One region of the Neisseria weixii genome, then DNA from elsewhere that is predicted to be linked to it. Evidence: predicted binding sites of a transcription regulator. Region 1 holds the regulator's gene; each other region holds the start of a gene.
The links. Region 1 encodes FNR, which switches genes on or off when oxygen is low (the NO sensors DNR and NnrR bind a similar motif). Its sites were predicted from a motif close to TTGATNNNNATCAA; they were not measured.
Positions count from the first base shown of each region.

Region 2: a site for FNR is predicted at 1,736-1,749, ahead of ACFPVS_RS01500 (NAD(P)H-dependent flavin oxidoreductase). Genes of this name have one in related genera too.
Region 3: a site for FNR is predicted at 1,356-1,369, ahead of ccoN (cytochrome-c oxidase, cbb3-type subunit I). Genes of this name have one in related genera too.

Region 1 is NZ_JBHSPY010000031.1:22,955-27,416, forward strand. Features, by position in the region: gene ACFPVS_RS11495 (DUF1289 domain-containing protein) at 1-126, opposite strand, end outside; gene hemN (oxygen-independent coproporphyrinogen III oxidase) at 259-1,665, opposite strand; gene fnr (fumarate/nitrate reduction transcriptional regulator Fnr) at 1,814-2,548, shown strand; gene ACFPVS_RS11510 (CysB family HTH-type transcriptional regulator) at 2,623-3,573, opposite strand; gene ACFPVS_RS11515 (DUF561 domain-containing protein) at 4,018-4,462, shown strand, end outside.
Region 2 is NZ_JBHSPY010000001.1:272,474-276,935, reverse strand. Features, by position in the region: gene argH (argininosuccinate lyase) at 1-318, shown strand, start outside; gene ACFPVS_RS01500 (NAD(P)H-dependent flavin oxidoreductase) at 582-1,628, opposite strand; gene ACFPVS_RS01495 (gamma carbonic anhydrase family protein) at 1,843-2,367, shown strand; gene ACFPVS_RS01490 (hypothetical protein) at 2,459-2,908, opposite strand; gene ACFPVS_RS01485 (Maf family protein) at 3,239-3,847, shown strand; gene rsmA (16S rRNA (adenine(1518)-N(6)/adenine(1519)-N(6))-dimethyltransferase RsmA) at 3,959-4,462, shown strand, end outside.
Region 3 is NZ_JBHSPY010000012.1:58,195-62,656, forward strand. Features, by position in the region: gene ACFPVS_RS07595 (M61 family metallopeptidase) at 1-1,298, opposite strand, end outside; gene ccoN (cytochrome-c oxidase, cbb3-type subunit I) at 1,638-3,068, shown strand; gene ccoO (cytochrome-c oxidase, cbb3-type subunit II) at 3,092-3,703, shown strand; gene ACFPVS_RS07610 (cbb3-type cytochrome oxidase subunit 3) at 3,708-3,872, shown strand; gene ccoP (cytochrome-c oxidase, cbb3-type subunit III) at 3,903-4,462, shown strand, end outside.

The sequences.
Region 1 (4,462 bases):
GCTCATCTGCTGCCAATAGAGCCGCTCTTCACGGCTGCGCAAACAGCCCTTGCAATAGCCTTTGGCATTGGCTTCGCATACGCCGATACACGGGCTGGGAATGGTGAAGAAGTCGGGCTGTTGCATGGCAGGGAAAAATGTCATTTTTCTGTCATGGTAGGTGGTTATTGATGTAAAGTCAATGAGATACGCAACAACCGATAGGCCGTCTGAAAGCAGAATATGTTTTCAGACGGCCTTGTCATGAAGCAAAACATTTTACACGGTTTGCGAATATTTCGCCGTGGTTTCTTTATGGCGCAAGTGGTAGTCGAACACCATAGCAATATTGCGAATCAGGAAACGGCCTTTCGGAGTCACAGTCAGGCCGTGCGGCTTCAAGCGCAGCAAGCCGAGTTCCGCCAGATTCTGCAAATCAGCCAATTCATCGGCAAAATATTGGTGTAACGGAATGCCGAACACGCTTTCGTAAATTTGGAAATCCAATGAAAAGCGGCACATCAAATCTTGAATGATGTTGCGGCGCAATAAGTCGTCTTGGTTTAACTGGTAGCCGCGCATAATCGGCAATCGGCCTTCATCAATGGCGGCGTAATAAGCGTCGATGTCGCGCTCGTTTTGGGCATAGGTGCTGCCGATTTTGCCGATGCTCGACACGCCGATGGCCACCAAATCGCAATCGGCATAGGTTGAATAGCCTTGGAAATTGCGCTGCAACCAGCCTTCTTTCAGGGCGATGGAAAGCTCGTCGTCAGGTTTGGCAAAGTGGTCCATGCCGATGAATACATAGCCGCGGCCGGTCAGGGTTTGCACGCAATATTGCAGCATATCGAGTTTTTCTTCGCTACCCGGTACGGCATTGGTATCGATGCGGCGTTGCGGTTTGAAAATATGGGGCAGGTGGGCATAGTGATACAGTGCCAAACGGTCGGGATCGAGGCTGAGCACGGTATCGATGGTGGCTTTCATGCTTTCTACCGATTGATGCGGCAGGCCGTAAATCAAATCGACGCTGACGGATTTGAAGCCGGCTTTGCGCGCGGCATCAATCACCTCTTTGGTTTCTTCAAAGCTTTGAATGCGGTTGACCGCTTCTTGCACTTTCGGGTCGAAATCCTGAATGCCTACGCTCATGCGGTTGAAGCCGAGTTTGCCGAGGTTGTGTACCGTTTCGCGGCTGACTTTGCGCGGGTCGATTTCGATGGAGTATTCACCGTTGGGCATGAGTTGGAAATGCTTGCGAATCATCTTAAACACACGCTCAAGCTGGTCGTCGCTTAAAAAAGTCGGGGTGCCGCCGCCGAAGTGAAGTTGCGCCAATTGATGACGGCCGTTGAGATGCGGGGCGAGCAGTTCCATTTCACGCTCGAGATACTCAATATAAGCATCGGCGCGGATTTTGTCTTTGGTGATGATTTTGTTGCAGCCGCAGTAATAGCAAATGGTATTGCAAAACGGAATGTGAATATAAAGCGATAAAGGCTTATTGAGCGCGCCCAGACCGCGTAAATGCAGCGCATGGGTGTATTCGGCTTCGCGGAAACCATCGTGGAAGCGGTCGGCGGTGGGGTAGGAAGTATAGCGTGGGCCGCTTGTCGGAAGCTTGGCAATTAAATCGCGGTCGAATTCTGGTAGTTCGTTGTTTTGTATCGGGATTATTTTCATGATGGTCGTGTTGTGTTATATTTTGTTTAACGAATTAGTAAAACTCGATTTAGTTTGCTAGAATGCCACATTATGATAAACCTGTCTTGATATGAGTCAAGGGAAGCTCAGTCAGAACAAGAAGTTTTATAACAAAGGTGTTTGTTTTATGGCCGCACACAATTCTACACATCAATTGAAAGCACTGTGTTCCACGTGTTCCTTGCGTGAACTTTGTTTGCCCGTTGGTCTGATGCCTAACGAATTTTCCCAATTGGATGCCGTTATCCGTCAGAGCCGCCGTCTGAAAAAAGGCGAGTATCTGTTCCGTGCCGGCGAGCCGTTTACTTCTTTGTTTACCATTCGTGCCGGTTTTTTTAAAACCACAGTGGCAAGCCAAGACGGTCGCGACCAAGTAACCGGTTTCTTTATGTCGGGTGAGTTGATCGGCATGGACGGCATTTGTTCGCATGTTCATAGCTGTGATGCCGTGGCCTTGGAAGACAGCGAAGTGTGTGAATTACCGTTTGCACATATGGAAGAGTTAGGGCAAAACATTCCAAGTCTGCAAACCCATTTTTTCCGCTTAATGAGCCGCGAGATTGTACGTGATCAAGGCGTGATGCTGTTGTTGGGTAATATGCGTGCCGAAGAGCGATTGGCTGCGTTTTTGTTGAATTTGTCGAATCGTTTGTATTCGCGCGGTTTTGCCGCCAATGATTTCATTTTGCGCATGTCGCGTGAGGAAATCGGCAGCTATTTGGGTTTGAAATTGGAAACTGTCAGCCGCACGCTGTCGAAGTTCCATCACGAAGGTTTGATTGAAGTGGAACACAAGCATATCAAGATTCTTGATTCGCGGGCTTTGAAAAAAATGGTGTCTGGCTGTGCGCATGCTATGTAAGGCTTGGACATTAAAAGAAAGGCCGGTTTGAAACTTCAGACGGCCTTTTGATATTTTAAGCAAATATGAACGCTTTAAATAGAAAAATCTTCCACAATCGGCGCATACAAAATACGATCGATGGTTTCGCGGTTTAAGTGCGGGGCGAACATTTTGATAAAGTCATAAGTATAGCCGCGCAAATAAGTATCGGAACGGATGGCAATCCATGTGGGTGACGGTTCAAACAGGTGGGCGACATCAATCAATTCCAAATCCTGATCGGCTTGCGGATCGTAAGCCATTTTCGCCATCAAGCCCGCGCCCAAGCCCAGTTTGACATACGTTTTCAATACATCGGCATCGGCTGCAGCCAAAGCTACCTCCGGCTGCTCCAGCTTGGCTTTGCTAAAGGCACGTGCAATGCTGCTGCCGGAATGGAAAGCAAATTCATAAGTAATCAGTGGAAAGCTGGCTAAATCTTCAATGCTGAGCGGATTCCTACAATCCAGCAAAGGATGGTTTTTCGGCACTACCACGGCATGATTCCAATCGTAGCAATTGAGTTTGTGCAATTCAGGGTGGTCATCGAGCTTTTCGGTGATGATGGCGATGTCGGCTTCACCGTTGCTGACCATTTGCGCAATAGCCGAAGGGCTGCCCTGTTTAATGGTAAGGTTAACCTTGGGATAACGCTTCATAAAATCTGCCACAATATGCGGTAGAGCATAACGAGCTTGTGTGTGTGTAGTTGCGATGGTGAGTGCGCCGCTGTCGTGGTCGGTAAACTCGTTACCGATGTTTTTGATATTTTGCACGTCACGCAAAATACGCTCGGAAATTTCTAACACTGCTTTGCCCGGTTGTGAAACCGAAACCACGCGTTTTCCGCTGCGGATGAAAATCTGAATGCCCAGCTCTTCTTCTAATAATCGGATTTGCTTAGAAATGCCCGGTTGGGAAGTGAACAGTGCGTCGGCGGCTTCGGAGACATTCAGGTTATGGCGGTAAACTTCGAGCGCGTAGCGTAATTGTTGTAATTTCATGGTGTTTGAGTTGTGGATATTGTGCGACAAATATGGCGTAATTTAGCATATTTTATTTAATTTTGTCGGCAGGAATCAGGTTTCTTTGGGAAGTTTTTGTTTTTTCAAGAAGTATCTAAATTTACTATGAGAAAGTATTAAAGAGAAACGGTCTCACTTTAAAATGGTTGTTGCTTTTGCGCAACGATAGCGTAAACCTTGCGGGGATTTATCCATAAATAAATGACACAAGATTGATTTTTCGGCATGATTGGTAATCAGGAAGCAGGCAGTTTCATGATTATTCAGAGGCATTGAGTATTGACAGTTTGCCCTCCGCTTCTTTATAGTGCAACCTGATATATCCGATTTGCCGCCATTTTATATGCTGCGGCCTGTATATTGGTAAATTTGCAGCGACGCATTACAGCATCCGTTGCATAACAATTTTGATGAGGGAATAAAATGACCAAACAGCTGAAATTAAGCGCATTGTTCGTTGCCTTGGTGGCTTCTGGCACCGCAATGGCAAGTGAAGCGCATACCAAGCACGGTTACACCGTAAGCAGCAAATCTCAAGAAGTCGTGCGCAACAGCTACGGCGAGTGCTGGAAAAATACCTACTTCGACAAAGCCACTCAAGGCCGTGTTGAGTGTGGTGATGCTGTTGCTAAAGTTGAAGAGCCAGAATATGCTGACGAAACTGTTTCATTGTCTGCTAAGACTTTGTTCGGCTTCGATAAAGACATCCTGCGTCCTGAAGCTCAAGAAAACCTGAATACTTTGGCCCAACGCCTGAGCAACACCAACGTACAAACCGTACGTGTTGAAGGCCATACCGACTTTATGGGTTCTGAGCAATACAACCAAGCATTGTCTGAGCGTCGTGCTAATGTTGTGGCTAACTACT
Region 2 (4,462 bases), on a different contig from region 1:
GAAAACATGCGCGCCGCCGTGATGCAGGGTTTCGCCACCGCCACCGATTTGGCCGACTATCTGGTGAAAAAAGGCATGCCGTTCCGCGATTCGCATGAAGTGGTGGCAAAAGCCGTGCGCCATGCCGACGAAAAAGGCGTGGATTTGAGCGGTTTGCCGTTAGACGTATTGCAAGGCTTTTCCGATTTGGTGGCTGAGGATGTTTATGAAGTGCTCACGCCGGAAGGCAGCTTGAATGCCCGCAACCACTTAGGCGGCACCGCGCCGGAGCAAGTGCGCTTCCAAGCCGCACGTTGGAAAAAATTGTTGGCTGAATAAGTTGTTCTGATTGCAAAGGTCTCAGGCCGCCTGAAAGGATATTGCTTTCAGACGGCCTATTTCATATTTGTTTGCTAGGGTCTGTTGACAATTAACGCAACGGCGGTGTTTTTGGTCAAAAATCCCTGTCTGCGGCGTTAAAAATGCCCGCAAGGTGTCCAACTTTGCTGCGCTTTTTGCCTTGCATACACGGGTTTTGCCTCAAAAAACCGCTTCGCCGGTCAATTGTCAACAGACCCTAAAACAGAATAAATTCTTTCAAGCTATGCCATAAACCCGCTTGCGGTTTCCATAATAATGTCCGCTGCGCTGCCGCTGCGGGCAAGCGGTGCATTTTGTCCAGCCCACAAGGGCGAAAATTCATCGCTGCCTTGTTTTTCAGCGGCGCTGCGTAATGGTGCGGATACGTTTTGGGCAAGTGGGAACGGAGGGACATCAGGGTGAATGCAGCCGTTTTCACGCATAAAGCGGTTGACGATGCCGCGCGCCAAGCCGCCGGAGAATAGATTGGTTAAAGCAGTGGTTTGCGCGCACGGGTTTTGCAAAGCAGTGCGGTGCAGGGGGCTGGTGTCGGCTTCATCGGCCAGCAATAAAGCCGTGCCGATTTGAATGCCGTCTGCGCCCAATGTTTGCGCGGCGTGTGCGGTGGCAGCATTGCTGATGCCGCCTGCCGCAATCACCGGTACATTTAGCGCCGCACGGATTTGCGGCAACAGTGCAAAAGTACCGACTTGCTCATGCACTTGGCTGCGGAACATCGATCGGTGCCCGCCTGCTTCCAAGCCTTGCGCAATCACCGCATCAACCCCTTTTTCTGCCAACCAGCGTGCTTCGTCAACCGTTGTGGCGGAAGCCAGGATTTTTGTGCCGCTTTGTTTCACCTGCTGAAGCAAACCTGCTTCCGGTAAGCCGAAATGGAAGCTGACTACTGCAGGTTTGAGTTCGGCAATAATTTCCGCTTGTGCCGCACCGAAAGGCTGTCTTCCGTTACCTTGCGCAATATTGTCGGCATCGATACCGAGTTCGCGATAATAAGGTGCCAGCTTGGCAAGCCATTGTTGCATTTTGTCGGTATCGGTTTCAGGTTGGCGGTGTGCAAAAAAATTGACATTAAACGGCGCATCGACGGCAGCGCGGATTGCCAAGATTTCGGCATGCAATTGCTCGGGCGAGAGCATGGCGGCAGGCAGCGAACCGAGCGCACCGGCACGGCAGGCAGCAATAGTCAGGCGACTGTTTTGCACGCCGGCCATCGGTGCCTGAATGACGGGCAAGCGGCAGCCGAGCAATTGGGTCAGGCGGTTGGGCATGGGCTTTCCTTGTAGAATAGCGGGCTTTATGAAATAAAAGAACAGTTTACCCAGAATGAGGCCGTCTGAACATAGATGAGGTGATTTTCAGGCGGCTTTGTCGGAGCTTGACAAAAATCATGCAATCCAAGGCCGTCTGAAAAAATTACCGCTTTTTCAGACGGCCTTGATTATGTTATAAATCCCTTTCTACTAACTAAAAAAAGAATACGCCATGCCGATTCGACCTTATACCTACCATACCCCCGATATTCACGGAACTTGTTTTATCGACGATACCGCCGTGGTAATCGGCCAAATCAGTCTTGCCGAGCAGGTCAGCGTATGGCCGCTGGTGGTGATGCGTGGGGATGTAAATCATATACGGATTGGCGCACGTACCAATATTCAAGACGGCAGTGTGTTGCACGTTACCGGCGCGCGTTTGCAGAAGCCGGAAGGTTCGCCTTTAATTGTCGGTGAAGACGTAACCATCGGCCATAAAGTGATTCTGCACGGCTGCACCATCGGCAACCGCGTGTTGGTGGGCACGGGTGCGATTGTTTTGGACGATACGGTGATTGACGATGACGTGATGGTCGGCGCAGGCAGTGTGGTGCCGCCGGGCAAACGCCTACAAAGCGGTTTTCTGTATCTTGGCTCACCTGTCAAGCAGGTGCGCCCTTTAACCGATGAAGAAAAAGCGTTTTTAGTGCAATCGGCTGTAAATTATATTAATCTCGCACAGGAATACAAGTAAATATCTAAAGTTGTCTAAAAATAATGTTGATTTAATAAAAAATCAAGCTATCGGTTCTTTTTCTTAATATATTTCATAAAGAAAAACTCGGTCAGCAAGAGTATAAAAATGACGACAACGAAATCAGGGATAAAATGACTATTTCCAAGATGGTAGGAGCTATAAGGTAAAAACTTAAAATAAAATTAACTGTGTATACGGCAAAACCGCATAAAACATAGATAATGGCTAATGCTTTCCAATGTTTTTTCATAAACTTTATTAATAATGAGAAATTCTTTTTATAATTTTCCCAAAAATTTTTCATGGGCATCATCATAATCCTTTTGAAGCATTGATGAGAATCCGTACCCGGCCAAATATGTTTGGCAGGTGCGGAATTATTAAACGATGGCTTAATAGCCGAATGAGCGTTCGGCTGCAGGTGGCCTAACTTCTGTCCCAAATACCTGCCGACAGCCATATCCACCTTGGCACCTACTACCATGCCGCCGGGGCCTCCGATTGCACCTAAGGCAGCACCTGTGAAACCTCCTGCCAAAGCGCCGGCACCAATGCCTGTATAACCGCATACATCTGATACGATGGTTTTTTAAAAGTCAAAACCACCTGAAATTTGATGCAATTGATTCATAGATAATGTTTTCATAGTTAACTCCTAGTAAAGATAAAGAAAAAAGTAGGCTTCAGTCTGCCTACTGTTTTAGTGGACAATTTTTTTCTGTATCAGTTTTTTTGTAATTTAAATCATAAAAAAGTTAATTTTATTAAATGTTATTTGATTATTTATTAATTGCTATGCCATTAACTATAATTCGATTTTTGGTATTTGTAATATTTTAGGCTGAATACAAATAAAAAAGGAAATATTTTGAACCACATTTATCTCGCTTCCGGCAGCCCGCGCCGCCGCGAAATTTTAGAAAATTTAGGCTATACGGTGCAGCGTTTGTATGCCGAAATAGACGAAACACCGTATCCGCAAGAAAAAGCGGCTGATTATGTTCAAAGATTGGCTCGTGAGAAAAATGCCGGTGCAGTAGCGCAATGGCGCGTCACGCATAACGAACCACCCGAATTCCCGATTCTCACCGCCGACACCACCGTCGCCTATCAAAACCAAATTTTGGGTAAACCCGAAAACGAAGAGCATGCGGCGGAAATGTTGGCGCAATTATCCGCTAACACACATCAGGTCTATACTGCCGTAAGCGTGTATTGGCAGGGTAAAACGCGCACGCTGCTGCAACAGAGCGATGTGGCCTTTAAAGCCATGAGTGCGGCGGAAATCGCGGCGTATATTGCCAGCGGCGAACCGATGGATAAGGCCGGTGCGTATGGTATTCAAGGTTTGGGCGGCGTGTTTGTCACGCATTTGCACGGCAGTTTTACCGGCGTAATGGGGCTGCCTGTATTTGAAACAATCGAACTTTTGGCGCAATTCGGTTTGGCTGTGCCGCCGTTTCCGAAAAAAACATAGGCCGTCTGAATGTGCCGCAAAAAAATTCCGTTTTCAGAGGGCATTTTCTCAACCGGCGTATATTTTCAGTTACAATACGTTCTTGAAAAATCCCCGAATTAAAGACGCCGTATGAAAGAACACAAAGCCCGCAAACGCTTTGGGCAAAACTTTTTGCAAGACACGCGCATCATCAGCGATATTGTCAATGCCGTTCGCCCCGAAGCCGATGATATCGTTATCGAAATCGGCCCGGGTTTGGCCGCGATTACCGAGCCGCTGGCGAAAAAACTCAACCGACTGCACGTTTGCGAAATCGACCGTGATATTGTCAAGCGCTTGAAAACGCTGCCGTTTGCCGAAAAATTGGTGATACACGAAGGCGATGTGCTGCAATTTGATTTCAACAGTATTGCGGGCAAAAAGAAAATCGTGGGCAACCTGCCTTATAATATTTCCACGCCGCTGCTGTTTAAATTGGCCGAAGTAGCCGATGACGTGATTGATATGCACTTTATGCTGCAAAAAGAAGTGGTCGAGCGTATGGTGGCTCAACCGAAAACCAACGACTACGGCCGCTTGGGCGTGATGCTGCAATATTTTTTCGAGATGGAATCCCTGATTGACGTGCCGCCT
Region 3 (4,462 bases), on a different contig from region 1:
GATTGCAAATCCAAGCCGGTGATTTGCCGGCAGCGTACTTGCCATTGTTTTTCGGGAATACCTTGGCCGGTGTTGATCCAATCGCGGTAATGCTGCTGCATGACACTGTCTAACGAATGTTTGCCGCCGCTTTTTTTGCGGATCAGCAAATCCAGACACAATGCCGCCAGTGCGCCTTTTTGATAATAGCTGACGATGGCGTTGCTGCTGTTTTCATCTTGTTTATAAAACTTGTTCCATGCGGTGAAGCTGGATTCGGCCAGGGTCTGTTTCAGACGGCCTTTGGTTTGCTGCACACGGGTAATTGATTGGCCGAGCAGGTTTAAATATGCATTGCTGTCAATCACGGCGCTGCGTACCAGGAACAAATCATCATAATAAGAGGTAATGCCTTCGAACGCCCAAAGCTGCTCGGTGTAGTTTTCTTGGTTGAGATTGTAAGGCACAAATGCTTCGGGCTTAATCGATTTCACGTTCCACGCATGAAAATATTCATGGCTGAACAGGCCGAGCAATTGGGTGTAGGCTTCGTTGGGGTTGCTCATATTGTGCGACGGCAGGCTGTTACGGTCAGCCAGAAGGGCGGTGCTGCTGATGTGTTCGAGGCCGCCGTAGATGTTGCCGCCGACGTGCAGCATAAACAGGTATTCTTGAAATGGCGCCGGTTCAGGGAACATCGCCAATTCGGTTTCGCAGATTTTTTGAATATCGTTCACAAACCGTCGGCGGTCAAACTCGCGGTAAAAGCCGCTCAAGGCAATACGGTGCGGAATGCCGGCAGCGGTGAAGTCTAGAAATTCAATCCTGCCCATTTCGACGGGATGGTCGATTAAATTAGTATAAGAGGCCGTCTGAAAATGCCGTGCGGCGGTTTGGGGCAGGGTCGTGGCGATTTGCCATTGGCCGGGGAAATCTTGCAAAGTAACGCTGTGCGGCAAGTTTTCAAAGCCATGAATTTTCAAAAACAGGCAGGCACCGTCGAAGAAGCCCCGCTCAGTGCTTAAAAATGCGCCGCGAACAGATAAATCAAAAGCATAAACGGTGTAGCAAATTTGCCACTCGCCTTTTGAACCGTTTGCGCTCCACTTATTCTTGGTCAATTGCGTCAATGCAACAGCCTCTCCATCACAAGAAGCACTTAGCTGCGTGATGTGTCGGGAGAAATCACGAATCAGATAGCTGCCCGGCACCCAGTTGGGCAGACTGAATTCAATAGGTAAATCATTGTCTTGATTGAAACTCAATGTAATTTGATATTCATGGCTTAAGGTCTGGAAGGAAATTTTGTAATTAATCATATCTATTGCTTGGTTTGTTAAAATTAATGAATTACTTTGATATGCAGTGTCAGATATTTAATTTACATCAAAAAGCCTTTAAAAAAACGATGCTTGAAAAATCTGAATACCTTTTACCGGAATGAGTTTAATTTGACTAATTGATTATTAAATAAATTTATTTTTAAAAGAGTAAGGTTGACGGAGTAGAATAAATGTAATATTGCTTGGCTCAATCCTGTATATATGTTAAATTTAGAAAAAATTTACACTTTGCCTTAGTGTTTTTTGTGGGAACGTAGGAAACATTCGGGCAGGTAAAACAAAAATTTTCAATTCCCATAATTTATGGAGACTCCCATGGACACACAAACTTATAACTACAAAGTGGTGCGCCAGTTCGCCATCATGACTGTAGTTTGGGGCATTGTGGGTATGTTGGTCGGTGTGATTGTCGCTGCCCAATTATACTTGCCGGCTCTGAATTTATCTGAAATCGGACCTTGGTTCCACTTCGGCCGTCTGCGTCCATTGCACACGAATGCGGTGATTTTCGCATTCGGCGGCTGTGGTCTGTTTGCCACTTCTTATTATGTGGTACAGCGTACCTGCAATACCCGCCTGTTTGGCGGCTGGTTGGCATCATTTACCTTCTGGGGCTGGCAAGCCGTTATTGTAGCGGCAGTCATTACATTGCCGATGGGCTTTACCCAAGGTAAAGAATACGCTGAGTTGGAATGGCCAATCGATATCCTGCTTACTTTGGTATGGGTGGCTTACGCGATTGTATTCTTCGGCACCATCGCCAAACGTAAAGTCAAACACATCTATGTAGCCAACTGGTTCTATGGCGGCTTTATTTTAGCCGTTGCCTTGCTGCATATTGTGAACAACATCAGCATTCCTGTCGGCTTTATGAAATCTTATCCTGTGTATGCCGGCGCCATCGATGCCATGGTTCAATGGTGGTATGGCCATAATGCAGTGGGTTTCTTCCTTACTGCAGGCTTCTTGGGCATGATGTATTACTTCGTTCCGAAACAAGCAGGCCGTCCGGTTTACTCTTACCGTTTGTCTGTCGTTCACTTTTGGGCATTGATTTTCACTTACATGTGGGCAGGTCCTCACCACTTGCATTACACCGCATTGCCTGACTGGACACAATCTTTGGGTATGGTCTTGTCGCTGATTCTGTTCGCGCCGTCTTGGGGCGGTATGATCAACGGTATTATGACCTTGTCTGGCGCGTGGGACAAACTGCGTACCGACCCGATTTTGAAATTCTTGATCGTTTCCCTGTCTTTCTACGGTATGTCGACCTTTGAAGGTCCGATGATGTCGATCAAAACCGTTAACGCCTTGAGCCACTACACCGACTGGACAGTTGCACACGTACACGCCGGTGCATTGGGTTGGGTGGGTTTTGTGACCATCGGTTCGATTTACTACCTGATTCCGCGCCTGTTTGGTAAAACCCAAATGCACAGCGTGAAATTGATCGAAGCACACTTCTGGATTGCAACCATCGGCGTGGTGTTGTACATCGCTGCGATGTGGATTGCCGGTGTAATGCAAGGTTTGATGTGGGGTTCGTTGAATGACGACGGTACTTTGACCTACTCATTTGTTGAGTCTGTAAAACGTACCATGCCTTATTATGCAATCCGTGTAGTAGGTGGTCTGATGTATTTGGCTGGTATGTGTATCATGGCGTACAACGTTTACCGTACTGCAATCAGTGGCAAACCTGTTGAAGCTGAGATTCCTGCGGTTTCTCAACAACACCACTAAATAACAAGAAAGTAGGCTACCAAATGAAATTACAACAATTAGCTGAAGAAAAAGTCGGCTTTCTGATTATTTTCACTGTAATTGTGATCAGTTTCGGCTTATTGATTGAAGTTGTGCCTTTGTTTGGCACGAAAGCAGTCATCGAACCTGCTCCGGGTGTGAAACCTTACAATGCGCTTCAAGTAGCGGGTCGTGATATCTATGTGCGTGAAGGTTGTTACAACTGCCACTCACAAATGATTCGTCCTTTCCGTGCAGAAACCGAGCGTTACGGCCATTACTCGGTTGCCGGTGAGTCTGTTTACGACCGTCCGTTCCAATGGGGTTCGAAACGTACCGGCCCTGATTTGGCACGTGTTGGCGGCCGTTATTCTGACGAATGGCACCGTATCCACTTGCTGAATCCGCGTGATGTGGTTCCTGAGTCTAACATGCCGGCATTCCCATGGTTGGCGCGCAATAAAGTAGACGCTGAAGCAACTGTGGCGCGTATGAAAGCATTGCGCGCCGTAGGTACGCCTTACAGCGACGAAGAATTGCAAAAAGCGCCGGAAATGTTAGCTAACAAATCTGAGCTGGATGCAGTGATTGCCTACTTGCAAGGCTTAGGCTTGGCATTGAAAAACGTAAGGTAACATCATGGATATTAACTGGATTCGCTCACTTTTCACGCTGCTGATTTTTGTCAGCTTCATGCTGGTCATCTATATTGTGTTCAGTCGACGCAATAAGCAGAATTATGATGAAGCAGCCAGAAGTATTTTTGATAATAATGAAGATGCGTCTGATAAAAACGGGCGATAACCGGTTAATCCGTGGTCACGGAGCAAAAGAATGAACACAACATCCCAATTTACCAGTAATTTCTGGAACATATACATTGCCGCCATTGTCCTGCTCAGCTTTATCGGTTTGGCTTGGCTGCTTTTCTCACAAAATGTGGTGAAACAGCCGAAAAAAGGTGAAGAAGTTGAAACCACAGGCCATGAATGGGACGGTATTGAAGAATATAACAATCCGTTGCCACGTTGGTGGTTTTGGTTGTATGTCTTCACTTGGATTTTCGGTGCCGCTTACTTGGTGCTGTATCCGGGTGTGGGCGACTGGAAAGGTATTTTGAATTGGACCAGTCACAACCAATACGAAAAAGAAGTAGCCAAAGCAAACGAGCAATACCAACCGCTGTATGCTAAGTTTGCCAAAATGCCGATTGAACAAGTGGCGAAAGATCCGCAAGCACAACAAATCGGTAAAAACATGTTTGATACCTACTGTATCCAATGTCATGGTTCGGATGCCAAAGGTTCTAAAGGTTTTCCTAACTTGACAGACCACGACTGGTTGTGGGGTGGCGAGCCTGAGAAAATCTCTGAAACCATCGAAAAAGGCCGTAC